DNA from 3 places in the Vreelandella sp. DA03-1M genome. Region 2 is predicted to be linked to each of the others. Evidence: riboswitches for the same ligand, from Rfam matches in the RefSeq annotation. Region 2 holds a riboswitch; each other region holds the start of a gene.
What was found. A riboswitch is a leader RNA that binds a small molecule or an ion and turns the genes downstream of it on or off. The one in region 2 is predicted to bind thiamine pyrophosphate.
Positions count from the first base shown of each region.

Region 1: linked by a shared signal. The riboswitch ahead of tenA (thiaminase II) and the one ahead of ACXUPB_RS15055 (SLC5/6 family protein) in region 2 are both predicted to bind thiamine pyrophosphate.
Region 3: linked by a shared signal. The riboswitch ahead of thiM (hydroxyethylthiazole kinase) and the one ahead of ACXUPB_RS15055 (SLC5/6 family protein) in region 2 are both predicted to bind thiamine pyrophosphate.

Region 1 covers NZ_CM146798.1:1,167,401-1,173,376, reverse strand. Annotated here, with positions in the region: gene ACXUPB_RS05400 (DUF262 domain-containing protein) at 1-1,672, opposite strand, end outside; TPP riboswitch at 1,953-2,112, shown strand; gene tenA (thiaminase II) at 2,192-2,875, shown strand; gene thiC (phosphomethylpyrimidine synthase ThiC) at 2,903-4,792, shown strand; gene ACXUPB_RS05385 (hypothetical protein) at 5,313-5,438, opposite strand; gene ACXUPB_RS05380 (HlyD family secretion protein) at 5,439-5,976, shown strand, end outside.
Region 2 covers NZ_CM146798.1:3,191,915-3,197,890, forward strand. Annotated here, with positions in the region: gene ACXUPB_RS15050 (sensor domain-containing diguanylate cyclase) at 1-971, opposite strand, end outside; gene ACXUPB_RS15055 (SLC5/6 family protein) at 1,035-2,414, opposite strand; TPP riboswitch at 2,404-2,511, opposite strand; gene ACXUPB_RS15060 (peroxidase-related enzyme) at 2,573-3,175, opposite strand; partial or broken gene ACXUPB_RS15065 (hypothetical protein) at 3,204-3,407, shown strand; gene ACXUPB_RS15070 (CoA-acylating methylmalonate-semialdehyde dehydrogenase) at 3,549-5,048, opposite strand; gene ACXUPB_RS15075 (zinc-binding metallopeptidase family protein) at 5,370-5,976, shown strand, end outside.
Region 3 covers NZ_CM146798.1:168,088-174,063, reverse strand. Annotated here, with positions in the region: gene ACXUPB_RS00845 (metal ABC transporter solute-binding protein, Zn/Mn family) at 1-196, shown strand, start outside; gene ampC (class C beta-lactamase) at 367-1,503, shown strand; gene ACXUPB_RS00835 (cupin domain-containing protein) at 1,660-2,325, shown strand; gene ACXUPB_RS00830 (DUF6164 family protein) at 2,334-2,702, opposite strand; gene gloA (lactoylglutathione lyase) at 2,712-3,248, opposite strand; gene ACXUPB_RS00820 (hypothetical protein) at 3,493-3,837, shown strand; TPP riboswitch at 3,892-3,990, shown strand; gene thiM (hydroxyethylthiazole kinase) at 4,014-4,823, shown strand; gene thiE (thiamine phosphate synthase) at 4,813-5,436, shown strand; gene ACXUPB_RS00805 (LysR family transcriptional regulator) at 5,433-5,976, shown strand, end outside.

The sequences.
Region 1 (5,976 bases), 2.0 Mb from region 2:
GTTCTATTACCTTTTCCTCACTCCACTGATTATCATTTATAAAGTTGACACCTAATGGATACCCAGCAGCTTCGAGTATCGCAATTTTTTCGACTACATCTTTATTCTTCAGCTTATGGCCATTCGTACTTGCATCAGTTAAAAGCAAATTTCCCACATTACCAATGATTTCAGGGTTTACTCCTTGTTTGGCTTTTGACTCAGGGATTAGGTGTTCAACTGTCAGGTTTCCATGATGAATATCTAAACCACTCAACTGGTTACCTAAAAGCTTACAAAGTGAGTACTTAATGATGCTTTTATACTTAGTTCTATTTGATAGATAGTTCAACTCTAAAAACTTGACCTCAAACTCACTATATGACGGAAGCTTTTCTTTTAGCTTTCTTGTTATACTTGATAAAACTTTTTGCACAGAATCATTGTCGTGAGCTTTTGACAAATCAATAGAATGTTGTGAGTACATCGTCGCTATACTCCCTGAAGATCTTTGCTGAGTAATGGCATTAAAAACAAAGTGAAAATGCTCAATTCTCTTCAGAGTTGTTTTAAGCTGCTTAAGTGATACTTTTCCATTTGAATAGGCTACGAGCAAGGACAATACAAAAGACGATTGCTGCTTAACTTTAAAACCATTTAAGGCAGTCAATGATTGCTGGACTTCATATTGTTCTTTTCCCCAACCAGAGCTCTCTGGGCTAAGCATCTTCGAGTAACTTACAGCATGCTCACTCAAGTCTTTTAGCAAAACCCTTGCGTTACCCAAGTCCTTATTTATATAACGTTTAATGAGAGAAAACAGTTTTTTATCTGTCGTATACTCATGCTTAGAAATCCAGTAGTGCAATAAGAATGTATCAATAACACTACTATCAGAAATATCATCAAAGCGTTTTACTAAGCGATTCCATGCTTCTTTCGGGCTATCAAGTGTTGAATGAGTATTTTTAATAGTTTTCAACACTAAATTTTTCACAAGATCAGAGGTTTTTAAGTCTCGACCGCGAGCATTAAGTGTTTCAAAAATCAAATAAGCATCATCCTCGTTATCTAATTGGATAAAAACCAACTTAAGCGATAAAAACTTATCTCTTAGCTCTTTTAACTTAAGAACAGGATCAGTATGTGCAAAAAACTCAATCTGAGAGCCAGCCGTTTGATGCAAGGGTATAAGTTGCCCTAGCTTTTGCGTTAAAAGCTCATAGGCAAACTTTAAATTTGATTCTTCCACACCAACTTCACAATCTATCTTGATATCAGAGCTTGATTCATCAAATGACTGAATATGGTTCTGTAAATATGGAAATGAAGTTTCTGCGTTAAGTACAAACTCATTCACATAGTCATTATTGGGGGTTTCAATAAACTTATGAACACCCTTTGCAAGATTTTCTTCGCCTAACTTTAAAAATGCATCTCTAATTACTGATAAAACTATTGTTATAGTTGTTAGTCGCTGCTGTCCATCAACAATACCAAAGTATGGCTTACTTGCCTGATAAACAACCATTGACCCAATAAAGTAACTATCACTCTTATCGCCAATAATATCAGACCAAAAATTATCCACTTCATCTTTACCCCATGAATAGGGGCGTTGGAATCTAGGTATTTTGAAATAACCAGAAGAAAAAACTTCTTGAACTTCTTTATCGCTTGCTTCTATCTTCATTAAAATAGCTCTTATAAAAAATAATTTTCACCTATTAATACACTCAAGCGAATATAGGCAGCTAGAGATGCATGCTAAATATACTTAGCCACACAGCTTCAATAAACGCGACGGCACATTAACTGGGGGTTTGCAGCCACCAATTTGACTCTACCCATAGACTCCCTTTATAGCAAAGCCAATTTTGGCCGCTTAACCAAAAGTCGCAGCTTGCACGATTTTTTATCTCCAATCATGCCCCCTTGCATCTCCCCCATCCGCAGCCTAGACTCCGCTAACGAACAGCTTGACGGGGTGCCGGTGAAATCCGGCTGAGATGGCGCAGGGCTAGCATTTTTGCTGCCGAGCGCTGGTCCCGCTGAACCTGATCCGGCTAATGCGCTGCTGCTCACATGAGTTGCGGCGCGGGTACCGGCGTAGGGATCAAGCGATGGCCGCGGCGCTCCTTTACGCCACCTTTCCGTGCCATTTCCTCGATCTTTTTCGCCTGCCCTCCGGATCATTACTACCGGAGGCATCATGGGCTACCGCTTTACCGATCTCACCACCGCCTGCCAGCAAGATTGGCGCGCCTATATTGAGCACGATTTTGTGCGTCAGTTGGGCAATGCCACGCTGCCTGAGGCGTCGTTTCGCCACTACCTGAAACAGGATTACCTGTTTTTGATCCACTTCGCCCGCGCCTACGCGCTGGCCGCCTATAAAAGCCCCACCCTGGCGGATCTGCGCCAAGCCCATGAAGGCTTGAAAGCCATTGTGGACGTGGAGCTGGGCCTGCATGTGGGCTTTTGTCAGGAGTGGGGGATTTCCGAGCAAGAACTGGCGGAGCTTCCCGAAGCCAGAGCGACGCTGGCCTACACCCGCTATGTATTAGATACCGGCAACCGTGGCGACCTGCTCGATTTGCATGTGGCATTAGCCCCTTGCCTAGTGGGCTATGGCGAAATCGCCAATTGGCTAAACGCCCAGCCTTCCACGCTGCGCGGTAAACAAAACCCCTTTGATGCCTGGATTGCCATGTACGAAGGCGAGGAGTTTCAGGCTGCCATGCAGGCGGAGCTTGAATGGCTCAACGCCCGCCTTGCCGATGTGACCCCCGCCCGCTTTAAAGAGCTTGCCAAGATATTCCGCGATGCCACCCGCCTGGAAATCGACTTCTGGCAGATGGGCCTAGAGCTGATAGACGAAGACCTCTCTCATTAATTACTAACAACTAAAAGGAACCAATCCATGAGCAAAACGAGCCATTTTCTAGCCGAAACCGCCCAGGTCGATGCCGCCGCCATTGCGCCGCTGCCCGCTTCGCGCAAGGTGTACGTGGAAGGCTCGCGGCCAGATATTCGCGTACCGTTTCGGGAAATCACCCTCTCGCCCACCAAAACCAGCAGCATTGACGAAGAGAACCCGCCGCTGCTGGTGTACGACACCTCCGGCCCCTATACCGACCCCGATGCTCTGATTGATCTACGTCAGGGCCTGCCCGCCCTGCGCCGCGCTTGGATTGAAGAGCGCAACGACACCGAATTCCTATCAGGCCCCACGTCTGATTACGGTAACCGTCGCGCCAACGACCCGACGCTTGCCCAGCTGCGCTTTGATTTAACCCGCACACCACGCCGGGCTAAAGCAGGCAAGAACGTGACTCAACTGCACTACGCCCGCCAAGGGATTATTACCCCGGAAATGGAGTTTATCGCGCTACGGGAAAACCAGCGTCGCCAAACGTTAGGTACCGCTGAGGTAGAGCGGATACTGGGCCATCAGCACCCCGGCCAAAGCTTTGGTGCCAGCTTGCCGGATGAGATTACCCCTGAATTCGTGCGTGATGAAGTCGCCCGCGGGCGGGCGATTATTCCCAATAATATCAACCACCCGGAAAGCGAGCCGATGATTATTGGCCGTAACTTCCTGGTCAAGATTAACGGCAACCTGGGCAACTCGGCGGTCACCTCTTCCATTGAAGAGGAGGTGGATAAGATGACCTGGGGCATCCGCTGGGGCGCGGACACCATTATGGATCTCTCCACTGGGCAGAACATCCACGAAACCCGCGAGTGGATTCTGCGCAACTCGCCGGTGCCGATTGGCACGGTGCCTATCTATCAGGCGCTGGAGAAGGTCAATGGTGTTGCCGAAGACCTCACCTGGGAAGTCTTCCGCGATACGCTGATCGAGCAGGCCGAACAGGGCGTGGACTACTTCACCATTCACGCCGGGGTACTGCTGCGCTATGTGCCGCTCACCGCCAAACGAGTCACCGGCATTGTTAGCCGCGGCGGGTCGATCATGGCCAAGTGGTGTCTGTACCATCACCAGGAGAGCTTCCTGTACACCCACTTCGAGGACATCTGCGAGATCTGCAAGCAGTACGATGTGGCGTTCTCCCTCGGCGATGGTCTGCGCCCCGGCTCGGTGGCGGATGCCAACGACGAAGCGCAAATGGCGGAGCTCAAGACCCTTGGCGAGCTGACCCATATCGCCTGGAAACACGATGTGCAGGTGATGATCGAAGGTCCCGGCCACGTGCCCATGCACTTGGTGAAAGAGAACATGGATAAGCAGCTGGAGTACTGCGACGAAGCGCCCTTCTATACCCTTGGGCCGCTGGTGACGGATATCGCTCCCGGCTACGATCATATTACCTCGGGTATTGGGGCAGCGATGATCGGCTGGTTTGGCTGCGCCATGCTCTGCTACGTCACTCCGAAAGAACATCTGGGCCTGCCCAATAAAGACGATGTCAAAACCGGCATCATCACCTACAAGATTGCCGCCCACGCAGCGGACTTGGCCAAGGGCCATCCGGCGGCACAGCGGCGCGACAACGCGCTTTCCAAGGCGCGCTTCGAATTCCGTTGGGAGGACCAGTTCAACCTGGGCCTAGACCCGGATACCGCCCGTGAATACCACGATGAAACCCTGCCGAAGGATTCCGCCAAGGTGGCGCACTTCTGCTCCATGTGCGGGCCGAAGTTCTGCTCCATGAAGATCAGCCAGGAAGTGCGTGACTATGCCAATGAGCACGGCCTGAACGGTGATCAGGAAGCGGTGATGAAAGGCATGGAGGAGCAGGCGGAGAAGTTCCGCAACAAAGGGAGTGAGCTGTATCAGGAAGTTTAAATCTACCAACGCACGATAATTTACTGCTTGCTGCGGCTTTTCCCTGGGGAGCGCTAAAAAATGGCCGCAACCTCCCATCGCTTGTGTGCTCCTTTGTTTTCTAGCGCTGCCCCAAAAGTATGGCTTAACAGTAGTTTTGCGCAACGTAGCTCATTTAACATTTGAGAGTGACGAAAAAAACCTTGGTATAGCTACCCAGCTCATAGCAAATACTATCAATTAAATACCGACTAGTCGGTATTTAATTGACCTAAATCAAAATCACAATTAATAATAATAGGATAATAGAATCCGTTTATTACGTTCTGTGATGCGCCACCGCTGGCACAGAGCGACGAGCTTAAGCCCTTTGGCCCTGGCCCATCCTCTGAGCTGCTCATCAATCGTCTGGCCATCCGCCAACCGAGGATGCAACATTATGAAGTTCAGCAGTAAAAGACAGTGGTTCAAGGGCCTGGCAGCCATAGTTGTTATAGGCATCGCGGCCTGGTTGACCTGGTGGGAACTGCAGCCGGAGGGCCTAGGCGAGGGCATCACCCAAGGCAATGGGCGCATCGAAGCCACCGAGATCGACATCGCCACCCGGGTCGCTGGCCGCCTCGAGGAAGTACTGGTCGAGGAAGGTGAGTTCGTCGATCCAGGCCAAGTGGTCGCCCGTATGGATACCGCCACCCTGGAGGCTGAGCTGGCTCAGGCCAGCGCACAGTCCCGCCGGGCCGAAAACGCCCTGGAGACAGCTCGAGCCATGGTAGCCATGCGCCAGAGCGAGCTGGAAACCGCCAGAGCCATCGTCAACCAGCGCCAGGCAGAACTAAACGCCTCTCGCAAGCGCTACGAGCGTTCAGCCAGCCTAGTGGAGCGCAACGCCATCTCTCGCCAGCAGTTCGACGATAGCTTGGCCGACTACCAGAGCCAGCAGGCCGCCCTGGCCTCGGCCAATGCCCAGGTGCTCTCCGCCCAGGCTGCCATCCGCGCTACCGAATCCCAGGTCATCGAGGCCGAGTCGGAAGTGGAGGCCACTCAGGCCGCGATCCAGCGCATCGAGGCCGACTTGGACGACAGCGAGCTCAAAGCCGACCGTTTGGCCCGCGTACAGCTCCGGGTGGCCGAACCGGGCGAGGTGCTCGGTGCCGGGGGCAAGGTACTCAACCTGATCGACCTCACCAAGGTCTACATGACCTTTT
Region 2 (5,976 bases):
AGGCGTTCATCTAGGGCGCGTCGATTAGGCAGTTTAGTTAATACGTCTTCACGGGCCTGTTGATCGCGCAAACGCTCTAGCTGCTGTCGTTCGGTAATATCATGGATAAAAAGACTGCGTCGCTCGCGGCCATCAATGATTAATGTCTTGATGCGAACCTCGACGGGCAGCTCCTTGCCATCATGGCACCGCGCTGTATAGGTGATAGGGCCTTGATCACTCTCAGTTGGCAAGCCATTAGGAAAGAGTAGTTGAGTGATGGGCCTTGCCAGCACAGCTTTGCGTGGCCAACCAAACATTAACTCAGCCGCTCGATTCCAATCCAGAATAACGCCCTGTGAATCAACGCTGATATAGGCGTCATAGGCGGACTCAATGACCAGATTGAGCTCGTTAGTGCGCCGCTCAATCTGGCACTCCATGCTGTAATGAAGCTCGTTTAACGCCCGCTGAGATTCTTGTGCTTTTTTTCTCTCTCGGATCAGCCGCTCACGAAGGCGAATTTCATCAGTCACAATCGCCGCTAAATCTTTCAAAGCCGCCAGCTCCTGCTCTCTAAGAGTACGAGGCTTAATATCAATCGCACACAGGGATCCCAACGCAAGCCCATTGGAGGTGCACAGCGGAATACCTGCATAAAAGCGAACCCCATCCGAAGCGGCCACATAAGGATTTTGCGCAAAGCGAGGGTCCTTGCGTGCATCTTCAACAATTAACGGCTCTGAGGCCATCACTGTATAAGCGCAAAAAGCCACATCTCGCGTTGTCTCGCGGGTTTCCACGCCCACGCGCGACTTAATCCACTGACGCTCGGCATCAATCAACGTGATCGTTGAGATAGGCACATTCAGTAACTGGGTAACCAGCCTGGTGACGCGGTCAAACGCTGGTTCATCCGGGGTATCTAATAGTTCAAGCTCATAAAGAGCGGCTAACCGCGCCTCTTCATTAAGTGCTATGGGGTAGCTCATTGTAATGTCACCCCTTTAGGTAGGTGTAGTTCTACCAGCATATCGCGACCAGCACTTTCCTGCTTACTGCCTATGGTTTTTACTCATACTCGCGAGCAACACACTCACCAGCGTTGAGGCGACTAGCGCGCCGACAAACGGCCCCAACGTAGGAATACTGCCCGGAAAACTGGCAGCTACCACTCCCGCGATGAGGCTGCCCTGACTGAACCACCCTGGAATAATGGCACCCAGCAACCCTGCAATGCCTCCCGCAATAGCCGCAAAAGGGGTCATTCGTTGCCACAGACCTAGCAGCACAGGCACCACAATGGCGGCACACAGTAAGTCAGCAATCAGGAACAGCCGCAGTACCGACAACCCCTGCAAAGCAATCACTACCACCGGTATCATCAATGCAATCGTGACCCAGCGGGCAGCGGCGATGGAAACACCCCGCTGTTCGCTGCGCGACACCACCAGGGAAGCGATACCATTTTGTAACGTATCAACACTGGAGGCTACCAAAGTGACTGCCAGCACTAAAGCGGGGAGTGTCAGCCAAGCTGGGGCCTCCGTTAGCAGCGCGAAAAACGGCATCGGCGGCTCGCCAAGGGGAACCCCACTCATTGACGCCAGCATGCCCAAACCACCAATGAGCATCACGACTAAGACGGTCATACCGCCGCCTAGCCAAGCGCCACGGCCCAGGCTTTGATCGTCCTTTGCCGCCCAAACGCGCTGCCAATACCCCTGATGGAAGAGGTTCGCTGCGGTGACGGCGATGACCAGCGTTAACGCAACGCTTAGCGCGCTGGCAACGGGGATTGAAGGCAGCGTTGCCTCGCTAGGCATTGTGGGTAGGCGCCATAACGTAACGCTACCTACCGCCAACAAAAGCGCTAGCAACAGCCATGCCTGCCATCGGTCCGTGGCAAGGCTGGCACGCAACCCGCCAACCGCCGTATACACCAGAGTGGTGAGGGCAACGCCAATAATCACCAGCGCGGGCGGCACATCTGACAATAGCGCGGTGATTGACCCAATGGCGGTGAGCTCCGCTGCCAGAAAGCAAGCCATATAGCCAACCGACACCAACGTTACCCAGCGCCGCACGCCTGGGCCATAGCACGCTTCTGCAAACTCTGCGATGCTGCGCCCTTCCGGCAATGCACGGCGAATTTTTGGGCCATAGAGTCCTAATACAATAAACGGCAGTGCCGACCCTAGCGCATAACCTGCTAATGCGAGGGGGCCAACAAAAGCGCCAATTTCGGGCGGGGCAAAGAGTATCCACGCCCCCATGCCAGAGGCAAGAAAGGAGAGACCCAGGGTTGAAGCTGTTTGTGAGTTACGAGCCGTGACATAGTCATCAACGGGTCCATCTACCCAGCGAGCCCGTAGGCCTAAAAAAGCAAAGCAGCACAGCGCCGCGCCAAGCACGGCTGACGTCAGGTATAGCATGTCGCACTTCCTCCGCCGGTACGAACCGGATCAGGTTCCAGGGTCTGCGCAGCGCGCATTCTCAGCCCTTGCAAGCAGGGCTCCCCTGGCGACAGTGAATGAAGACAGTATCGTCAACCAAAAACGCGTCTTAGTAAAGTTTCGCGTCTTAGTAAAATTTAAGGTGTGTTGGCAGCCTCCGCGCGAGGCACCCGCCCCATCAGATAGAACTCCTCATTGGGCGGCGTACCCGCCAGGGTGACCAGTCGATTCGACAAACCAAAAAACGCCGCGATGGCGCCTATATCCCAGCAGTCCTCTTGGCTAAAACCTTCTTGCCGCAGGCGCGTGCGCCACTTATCGGTCATTTCACCGACATCAATGGCACAATGCATGGCAAAGTCGAGCATGACTCGGTGGCGCTCACTAATCGGTGCCACGCGATGGTTGATGGCGACCTGATCCGCAAGCAGCGGGTCTTTGCTGTAGATGCGCACCAGTGCCCCATGCGCCACCACGCAATACAAGCAGCGATTGCGCGCACTGGTAGCGACCACAATCATCTCTTTCTCGGCTTTAGTGAGCGAGTCAGATTCACGCTCCATTAGCGCATCATGGTAGGCAAAGAAAGCACGAAACTCAGCAGGACGATGGGCCAACATTAAAAATACATTAGGCACAAACCCTGCCTTTTCCTGGACGGCCAAAATAGTATGGCGAATATCGTCGGGCAGATCATCTAACGTTTCTGGTACATTAAAACGGCTTAATGGAGCAGACATAATCACCTCTTTATTGTTCAGTTTAACCATCTCATTAAAACGACTTAGCCATAACGAAACAAAAGAACACATCTCCGGTCGTCTAAACGAACTGTTTCCTGCCCCCTACCAAGCGTTTGAAAATGGTACGGATGAGCGCCAACTACATATTCGGGTCATGCTGCATATGTTACTGGCCCGCCCAATGACGCGGGGCCAAATGACCTTGAGAGCCATTCATGGCTGGGAAAATGATTGCTGGAAGAAAGCATGCCGTTGTTTGATAACTTTTAAATCACGATATGTCGGTTCATCGGCTTGGCTTTAGCCTCACCTGCTATCAATTGACCCCGCTTAATGCGGGGCCAGCCTCAGGCATTGAATAGCGCTTCATTTAGCCAAGCGAAATCGTACTATTAATGCCACTGGAAACATTCTCTGGCTCAAACCAACGCGCTGTCACGGTTTTGGTTTGCGTCCAGAAGGCAATCGCCTGCTTACCATTAGGCCCTAAATCCCCCAGTTTTGAAGCCCGCGAGCCGGTGAAACTGAAGTAGGCAACCGGTACGGGGATGGGCACGTTAATACCAATCTGCCCCACATCAATATCGGTTTCAAAACGGCGAGCAATCCAACCAGAGTTAGTAAAGATAGAGGTGCCATTGCCGTTGGGGTTGGCGTTGATAAATTCGATCGCTTCATCGAGTGTTTCAACACTGACCACACACAGTACAGGCCCAAAAATCTCTTCGCGGTAAATGGTCATATCCGCGGTCACATCCGCAAACAGAGTAGGGCCCACGAAGTTACCGTTGGGGTAGCCCTCCACTTGTACGTTGCGGCCATCGACCATCAGTTTGGCGCCCTCTTTTTCGCCTGCATCGATTAAACGCAGCACACGATCACGAGCAGCCGGGGACACCAGCGGCCCCAAATCGGCATCCAACTGGGTGCCCGGCCCCACTTTCATTACCCGCGCCGCCTCGACAATGTCGCTTAGCCATTCGCGTGCCTCACCTACCAGCACCACCACCGAGTTCGCCATGCAGCGCTGGCCCGCCGCACCAAAGGCTGAGCCCAGCAGGTTGTTGATCGCCTGACTGCGGTTAGCATCCGGCATCACCACGCAGTGGTTCTTGGCCCCCATCATCGCCTGCATGCGCTTGCCTGCTGCAGCAGCACGGTTATACAGCAGCGACCCTACATGGGTGGAGCCAATGAACGAGAGCGCCTTGATATCCTGATGATCAGCAATTTGATTAGCCACATCCGGGCCACCGTGTACCACATTAAGGACACCAGGTGGGATGCCCGCTTCATGGGCTAGCTCGACTAAGCGCATAGTGGAGCTAGGATCTTGCTCCGAGGGTTTGAGAACAAAGGTATTGCCGGTAGCAATGGCCAGCGGAAACATAAAGCACGGCAACATAATGGGGAAGTTGAAGGCGGTTATCCCTGCGCCCACACCCAATGGCTGGTGCATGGTGTAAACATCCACCTCATTGGCGGCATTTTCAGCCAACTCTCCCAGTTGCAGCGAGGTAATCGAACAGGCGTGCTCCACCACTTCCAGGCCACGACCAACTTCGCCTTCCGCATCCGGCAAGGTTTTGCCGTGCTCTTCGGTAATCAGCGCCGCCAGTTCTGCGGTGTTGTCACGAATTAACGCCTGAAGCTTAAGCATGATGCGCATTCGCTTGCCAAGCGGCACTTTACGCCACTCCTTAAATGCCTCCTTGGCATTACTGATAGCACGCTCCACTTCGTCAGCGGTACAAAACGGTACCCGCGCAACGACCTCTTGTGTGGCGGGGTTCACCACATCGCGCCATTCCTGACTTTGCGACGGTACGGGCTGACCATTGATATACATGGGTATTTCGCGAACGGACATAACGTTGCTCCTGTTTATAGTTGTGGTTGTCTTGGTTGTGACTGTCGTGGTTATGGCTGTGATTGTTATGGCTGTGATTGCTGTCATCAATCAGTGATTGCCTGCGCACCCCTGTCAGCAAGAACACAGGGTATAGCAGCAAGTTGACGTTAACGTCAATCAAGTATCCTATGAGTAAACAAAATCTAGCGCATGGCGTCAATTAGCCTTTCCATTGTTGTGCCGTGCTGGCTATGCTTCCGCTAATCAGGGGCGCCGTGGCTTTTCAGACCGTTCACGGCAAACGCTACGCATGACGTGTTTAAGCACAGGAAATTAACGATGCAGTCCTTCAGCTGCCGCTGTGGCAATCCACTTTTTTATGAAAACACTCACTGCCTTACCTGCCAGTCAGACGTCGGTTGGTGCCCTGCTTGTAGCAATATTGTCGCGATTGAGCCGTTGGACAATGGCGGCTATCGCTGCACGCACCCTGGTTGCGATACAGCGCTGATGAAGTGCCACAACTACGTCGCTGAGAACGTCTGTAACCGCATGGTAGTGATGGAACACGGCCAAGCGGATGCCCTATGCGACTGCTGTCGTTATAACGAGGTAATCCCCGACCTCAATATTGAAGGTCATCGTGAACGCTGGGCGGCGCTTGAAGCAGCAAAGCGGCGGCTATTTCATACCCTCGATCTACTCAAGCTGCCACATGGCACCAAAGACGATGCTATTAACGTGCCGCTAAGCTTTTCATTTATGGCCGACGCCCTTCCCGATCAGGGGTTATGGCGCTCTACCGCGAAGCAAGAGAAGGTGTATACCGGCCATGCCTCGGGCCATATCACCATTAACGTCAAAGAAGCCGATGACGTTGAGCGTGAACGTTTGCGGGTCGATATGAACGAATCACACCGCACCCTGATCGGCCATTTCCGTCATG
Region 3 (5,976 bases), 1.7 Mb from region 2:
CGGCCTGCCGATCGCCGGTACGCTTTACGCCGATGCATTGACCGCAGAAGGCGAAGCCAGCACTTACCTGGGCATGATGCGCCACAATGCCCGTGTGCTGCATGATGCGTTAGCAGAGCCCGGATATATAAAGCCCGGTCATGACGATCATGAGCGTGACCACGATGACCATGACCACAGTGAGCATAATCACTAAGCCGATAGGGTTATAAACGCTGCTCACGTCGTGATAGATATGAGCAGCCATATCACCAATCATCTTTATCACGCTCTTTGCGGCTGGCCATACCCCTAACTTTCTTGCCGCACCCACTACCACAGGATCTTGGTATGCGTAAGTTAGTAGCGGTAACAACCTCCTTTCTCATGACCAACTCACTCCTGCTCGGCAGCGCTGCCTGGGCGCTTGAAACAGCCGATAGCGACGCAGTTGAAGCGCTGGTGAACGAGACTATCGTCCCACTGATGGATGAGCACCGCATCCCAGGGATGGCGGTCGCGCTGAGCATCAACGGCCAGCAGCACTACTTTAATTATGGCCTCGCCAATCAAGAAGCGGGGATTCCGGTCGCCGATGAGACGCTGTTCGAGCTGGGCTCCATCAGTAAGATTTTCACTGCGGCGTTAACAGGCTACGCGCAGTCTAGCGGTGCGCTTTCGCTTTCCGACGCGGCCAGCGAGCACCTGCCTGCCCTTGAAGGCAGTGCCTTCGATGAGATCACATTGCTGGAATTGGGCACTTACACCGCGGGTGAACTGCCGCTGCAGTTTCCCGAGGCGGTTAACAACGAAGCGGCAATGGTCGACTACTATCGCCAGTGGCAGCCTGAATCCACGCCTGGCAGTCATCGGCTCTACTCCAACCCGAGCATAGGGCTGATGGGGTATTTAACCGCCCAACGTCTCGGAAAGCGTTATGCAGCATTGATGGAGGAACATCTCTTTTCACCGTTAGGGCTTGACCACAGTTTTTATCAGGTGCCTGAAGCACAGCAGGCGCACTACGCTTACGGTTACTCGAAAGAAGATGAGCCGATTCGGGTGAACCCCGGCGTATTGGATGCTCAGGCTTACGGCTTGAAATCAACTGCTGCAGATGTGCTCACTTTTGTGGAAGCCCACATGAATGACTCAGCGCTGGAAGCCCCCCTACGCCAAGCCCTGACGGCCACGCGCACGGGGTACTTTGAGGTCGGCAATATGACCCAGGGGCTGGGCTGGGAAAGCTACGCCTACCCAGTAACGCTTGAGCAGCTGCTGGCAGGTAACTCACTTGAGATGATATTAGAGCCCAACCCTGCCAACCGCTTAACGCCCCCTTTAGCCCCTCGGCAAGAGGCGCTTTATAACAAGACCGGCTCAACCAACGGCTTTGGCGGCTATGTGGCTTTTGTGCCCAGCGAGCAGATCGGCATTGTGATGCTGGCTAACCGTAACTACCCCAATGGTGCCCGCATAGAAGCAGCGCACCAACTGCTTACCGCACTGGCAGAAGCCCACTGAGTCTCTCTCGCTTAAAACAGTCTAATGCCGCCGTTGGCGGCATTTTTTATGGCATCATCGCTAAGATCAAACAACCTAAAGTTGCATTTTTCGCTGTCAATAAGGAGACTATTACTCCTCCCCGATACTTACCTTCACTGCGAAGAGCCCTTTCCCATGCGTCTAAACGCCGATTTTAGCCACTTTGCCTGTGTTACCCCGGAAGAGTATCAGTGGGTCGATTCCCCCAGTGCGGGGGTCGAGCGCATGATGTTTGACCGAATTGGTGATGAAGTTGCCCGTGCCACCAGTCTTGTTCGCTACGCGCCTAATACGCAATTTGAGCGGCATACCCACGGCGGCGGCGAAGAGATCCTGGTGTTGGAAGGCGTGTTCGCCGATGAGCATGGGCGCTACCCAGCCGGCAGCTACTTACGAAACCCCATCGGTACCGGCCACACGCCACAGATTGGCGAGGAAGGCGCGCTGATTTTTGTCAAACTGCACCAGTTTGACCCCAACGACACGCTCCAGCTGGCGGTACCTGCGCATCGGCTTCCCTGGCAGCCGGATCGTCGCCCGCGCATTGCCTACAAGATGCTGCACACCTACAAGCAGGAGCGCACCAGCCTGGAACGGTGGTCGGCGGGCACCTCCATCACTTACCCCACGCTGCTGGGCGGCCTGGAGTTTTTGATTCTTGAAGGCAGCCTAAGCGATAGCGAGCATAGCTACACGGCGGGCACCTGGTGTCGCTACCCCAGCGGCGCAGCCCCTGCACTCACCGCCGGTGAAAATGGCGTGATGATGTACCTCAAACGCGGTCATCTGCCGCCCGCATAGCTTAGTGCTTAGCTTCGTGATAAGCCCAGAAACGGCAGCAGCGTAAGAGCCGCAATAAGCCCCACGGCTAACAGCACCAGCACCACCTGCAGCGGGTGAGCGGCCAAGCGATGCCACAATGTTTCCGCGTCGCCCCGCTCAACCGCTGCTTGATGCTCACGCTGGACGCGGTCAAGGCGCTCCGCCTGATAGGCGTCTAGCGCGGCGATAGCCGCATCATGCTGATGTGGATTACGTAGCCAGATAGCATCGACCCCCAGGCGGAAAAAGCCCGCCTGGGTTTCATAGGTATCAAAGCCATGGTCGGCCAACAGGTCACGCACTTCCATGGCCTCTTCGTCGGTAACGTGGCGCAGCCGGAACAGTAGTTCAGCCATTGGCGTGCCTCATGCGTCGCTTTTACCCGCCATCAGGTCTGCCTGAATTACTTCGATCCAGTAGCCATCCGGGTCCTTAACGAAGATAACATCCTTCATTTTGCCCTGATCAGCGCGTTTTACGAAGGTGACGTCGTGCTCGTCAAACCATGCCTGTGCCGCTGCCAAATCCGGCACGTTAAAGCAGATGTGCCCAAAGCCCTGGGGCTCGGCATTGCCATCGTGATAGGCGAAATCTTCCTGGTTTTCAGTCCCCCAGTTGTGGGTCAATTCCAACAGCCCCTTCTGGCTAAACGTCCATACGGTACGCGCGTCAGTCTCTTCCGGCACGCTGTCGCTCGGCTCCACGTTGGCTAAAAAGTAGAGCGAGAACTGCATCTCCTCGAAATCCAGCCGCCGCAGTACCTGCATGCCAAACACTTTTGAGTAGAACGCCAGCGCCCGCTCGGGGTCTTTGACCCGCAGCATGGTGTGGTTTAAACGGAATCCTTGGGTTTGAGGCGGTGTATCGACGACACCAGGATGCTGCTCACCTTGAAAACTCATCACGCTCTCCTGTCGCTAATACTGTTCATTGACTCTATTGAGCCTCACATACCGCTTACCATGGGGGCTTTATTGCCAGAATGCTAGCCCTTACAAGCACGTAGGCAGTGTCGTATCGGGGCACCGGTAAGCGCACTAGCAATCCTAAACAAAAACCCTACACTTATTATCCATAAGATTTACAAAAGAAGTTCCCGCCACATGATCGATGCCCCTGATTGAGGGCGTCCTTCAGGAGGTTTTTATGACTGCGATTGATATGACGCTGGGTGATCACTTAACCCTCAAGCAACTTTCCAATGCGCTTCACAACGGCTTTTCGCCCATTGTTGAAGTGGAGTCGATGGATGGGATTTACAGAGTGCGCTTTCATCACGCTAACGGCGTGTCTGACCTCAGTGATAACAAAGGGCACGTCAGTACTTTTCTCGGCACGGGTGAAATCCGCGATACCTTAGGCCAACTTGGCTTGACCCACGGCGTGCTGACCTTCGCTGACCAGTGCGGTGACGAAATGATTGGGATAGAGGGGAAAGCCATAACGCCTGACGAGATGCTCACCTACGGCACGCGTATTTCGTTTCGTTAGATTGCCATCGTCTGTATCCAGGGGTTTACAGGGCTACTCCAGGCAAGGATAGTAAGCGCTCGACAGGGGCGCCCTCCGTTACGGTTGGGCTGAGACGCACCCTTTGAACCTGAACCGGATAACACCGGCGTAGGGAGTCATGGTACCGCTTACCACCTCCCCGCCGGGAGGATGCTATGACCCTACCTCCGCTTGGCGATTACCTTGCAACGCTGCGCGCAGTGACACCGTTAGTCCATTGCATGACCAATTATGTCGCCATGAACAGCACGGCCAACCTGTTGCTAGCCACGGGCGCGTCACCCGCAATGCTGCATGCTCCAGAGGAAGTGGCAGAGTTCACCGCTATTTCTGCCGGGCTGTCGATCAACATTGGTACCATCTCTGCCCACTGGGCGGACGCGATGTTGACCGCAGCGGCCACCGCCAGCCAGCACTCGATTCCCTGGGTATTAGATCCTGTCGCCGTTGGCGCGACCCGCTATCGTCAATCGCTGTGCACACGGTTACTCGCGTTAAAGCCTAGTGTGATTCGTGGCAATGCCTCTGAAATTCTGGCGCTCAATGGGTTAGCCAACCAAGGCCGCGGTGTGGACTCGACAGCTGCCGCCGGCCAAGCCATCGACGCAGCGATAGCGCTGGCGCAACAACATAGCTGCATTGTCGCGATGACCGGTGAAAGCGACTGGGTGACGAATGGCACACGGCATTACCATATTCACGGTGGCCACCCTTTAATGCCCAAGGTTACAACGCTAGGCTGCGGCCTTAGCGCGCTGGTCACCGCCTTTGTAGCGGCCAACCGTGAAGCCCCGCTGGAAGCCACTGCCGCTGCGCTAGGCTGCTTTGCCGTCGCTGGCGAGCGGGCGGGCAGTACTGCTCAGGGCCCAGGCAGTTTCCAAGTCGCTCTGCTGGATGCGCTTTATCAACTGACCCCTGACGATCTCACTGCTCATACCCAGTTGGAGTCACTCCATGCCGTTTAATCTATCGCTTTATTTGGTGACCGACACTGCGCTTTGCGACGATTATGGCCTAGAGCAGACGGTTGAAGCAGCGGTAAGAGGTGGTGTGACCATCGTGCAGCTACGCGATAAGCATGCCAGCGATGAACAGATGGTTACTCAGGCCAAGCGGCTAAAAGCACTGCTGGCAGGCACCGGGGTGCCGCTCATCATTAACGACCGTTTACAGGTAGCGCTAGAGAGTCAGGCAGATGGCCTGCATGTCGGTCAGAGCGATGCCGCTGTTCAGGAAGCACGCCGAGCGCTAGGTGAACAGGCGATTATTGGCCTGTCGATCAATACCCTCGCTCAGCTCCAAGCGGCGCCCATGGCGTTAATTGATTACGTTGGCATTGGGCCCGTGTTTGCAACAGTGAGCAAACAGGACCACGCCCAGCCTATCGGCTTTGGCGGCTTGGCTTCGCTGGTCAAAGCGTGCCCACTGCCCAGCGTGGCGATTGGTGGGTTGAAAGCTGAGCATGCCATTAGTGTGCAGCGGGCGGGAGCGAACGGATTAGCGGTGATTTCAGCCATTTGCGGCCAACCCGATCCTTTCCAGGCGGCACGCGCCTTTCAGGTCGCTGCTGCGTCATGAACCAAATAGAGCATATCGTTGCTTTCGTGCGAGTCGCCGAGCTGGGTAGCTATACCCGGGCAGCTGAAGCACTCGATATTTCGCGTACCCGCGTGTCGCGTCAGGTCATGGCACTGGAGAAGGCACTCGGGGCGCGACTGATACAGCGCACTACGCGTCGCCTGCATCTCACGGAAGCAGGAGAGCGCTATTTAATGCGCGCCCAGGGTGTGCTGCAAGCGCTCGATGAAGCCGCTGCTGAAGTTGGCCAAGGTACCAGCGATGTGCGCGGCCGTTTACGCGTAAATGGGCCCATGAGTTTTGGTACCCGCTACTTAACGCCACTCGTCACCCAGTTTATGCTTACCCACCCGGCGCTTGACGTGCGCCTGGACCTTAATGACCGTCGCGTTGATCTACTTGAAGAGGGTTATGACGTGGCGATCCGTATCGGCAGCCTGCCCGACTCCAGCCTGGTGGCACGCCGCCTGACCCGCTGCCGTTTGCTGTTTTGTGCCTCCCCTGAGTATCTTGCCACCCACGGCGAACCCGTTAGCGTTA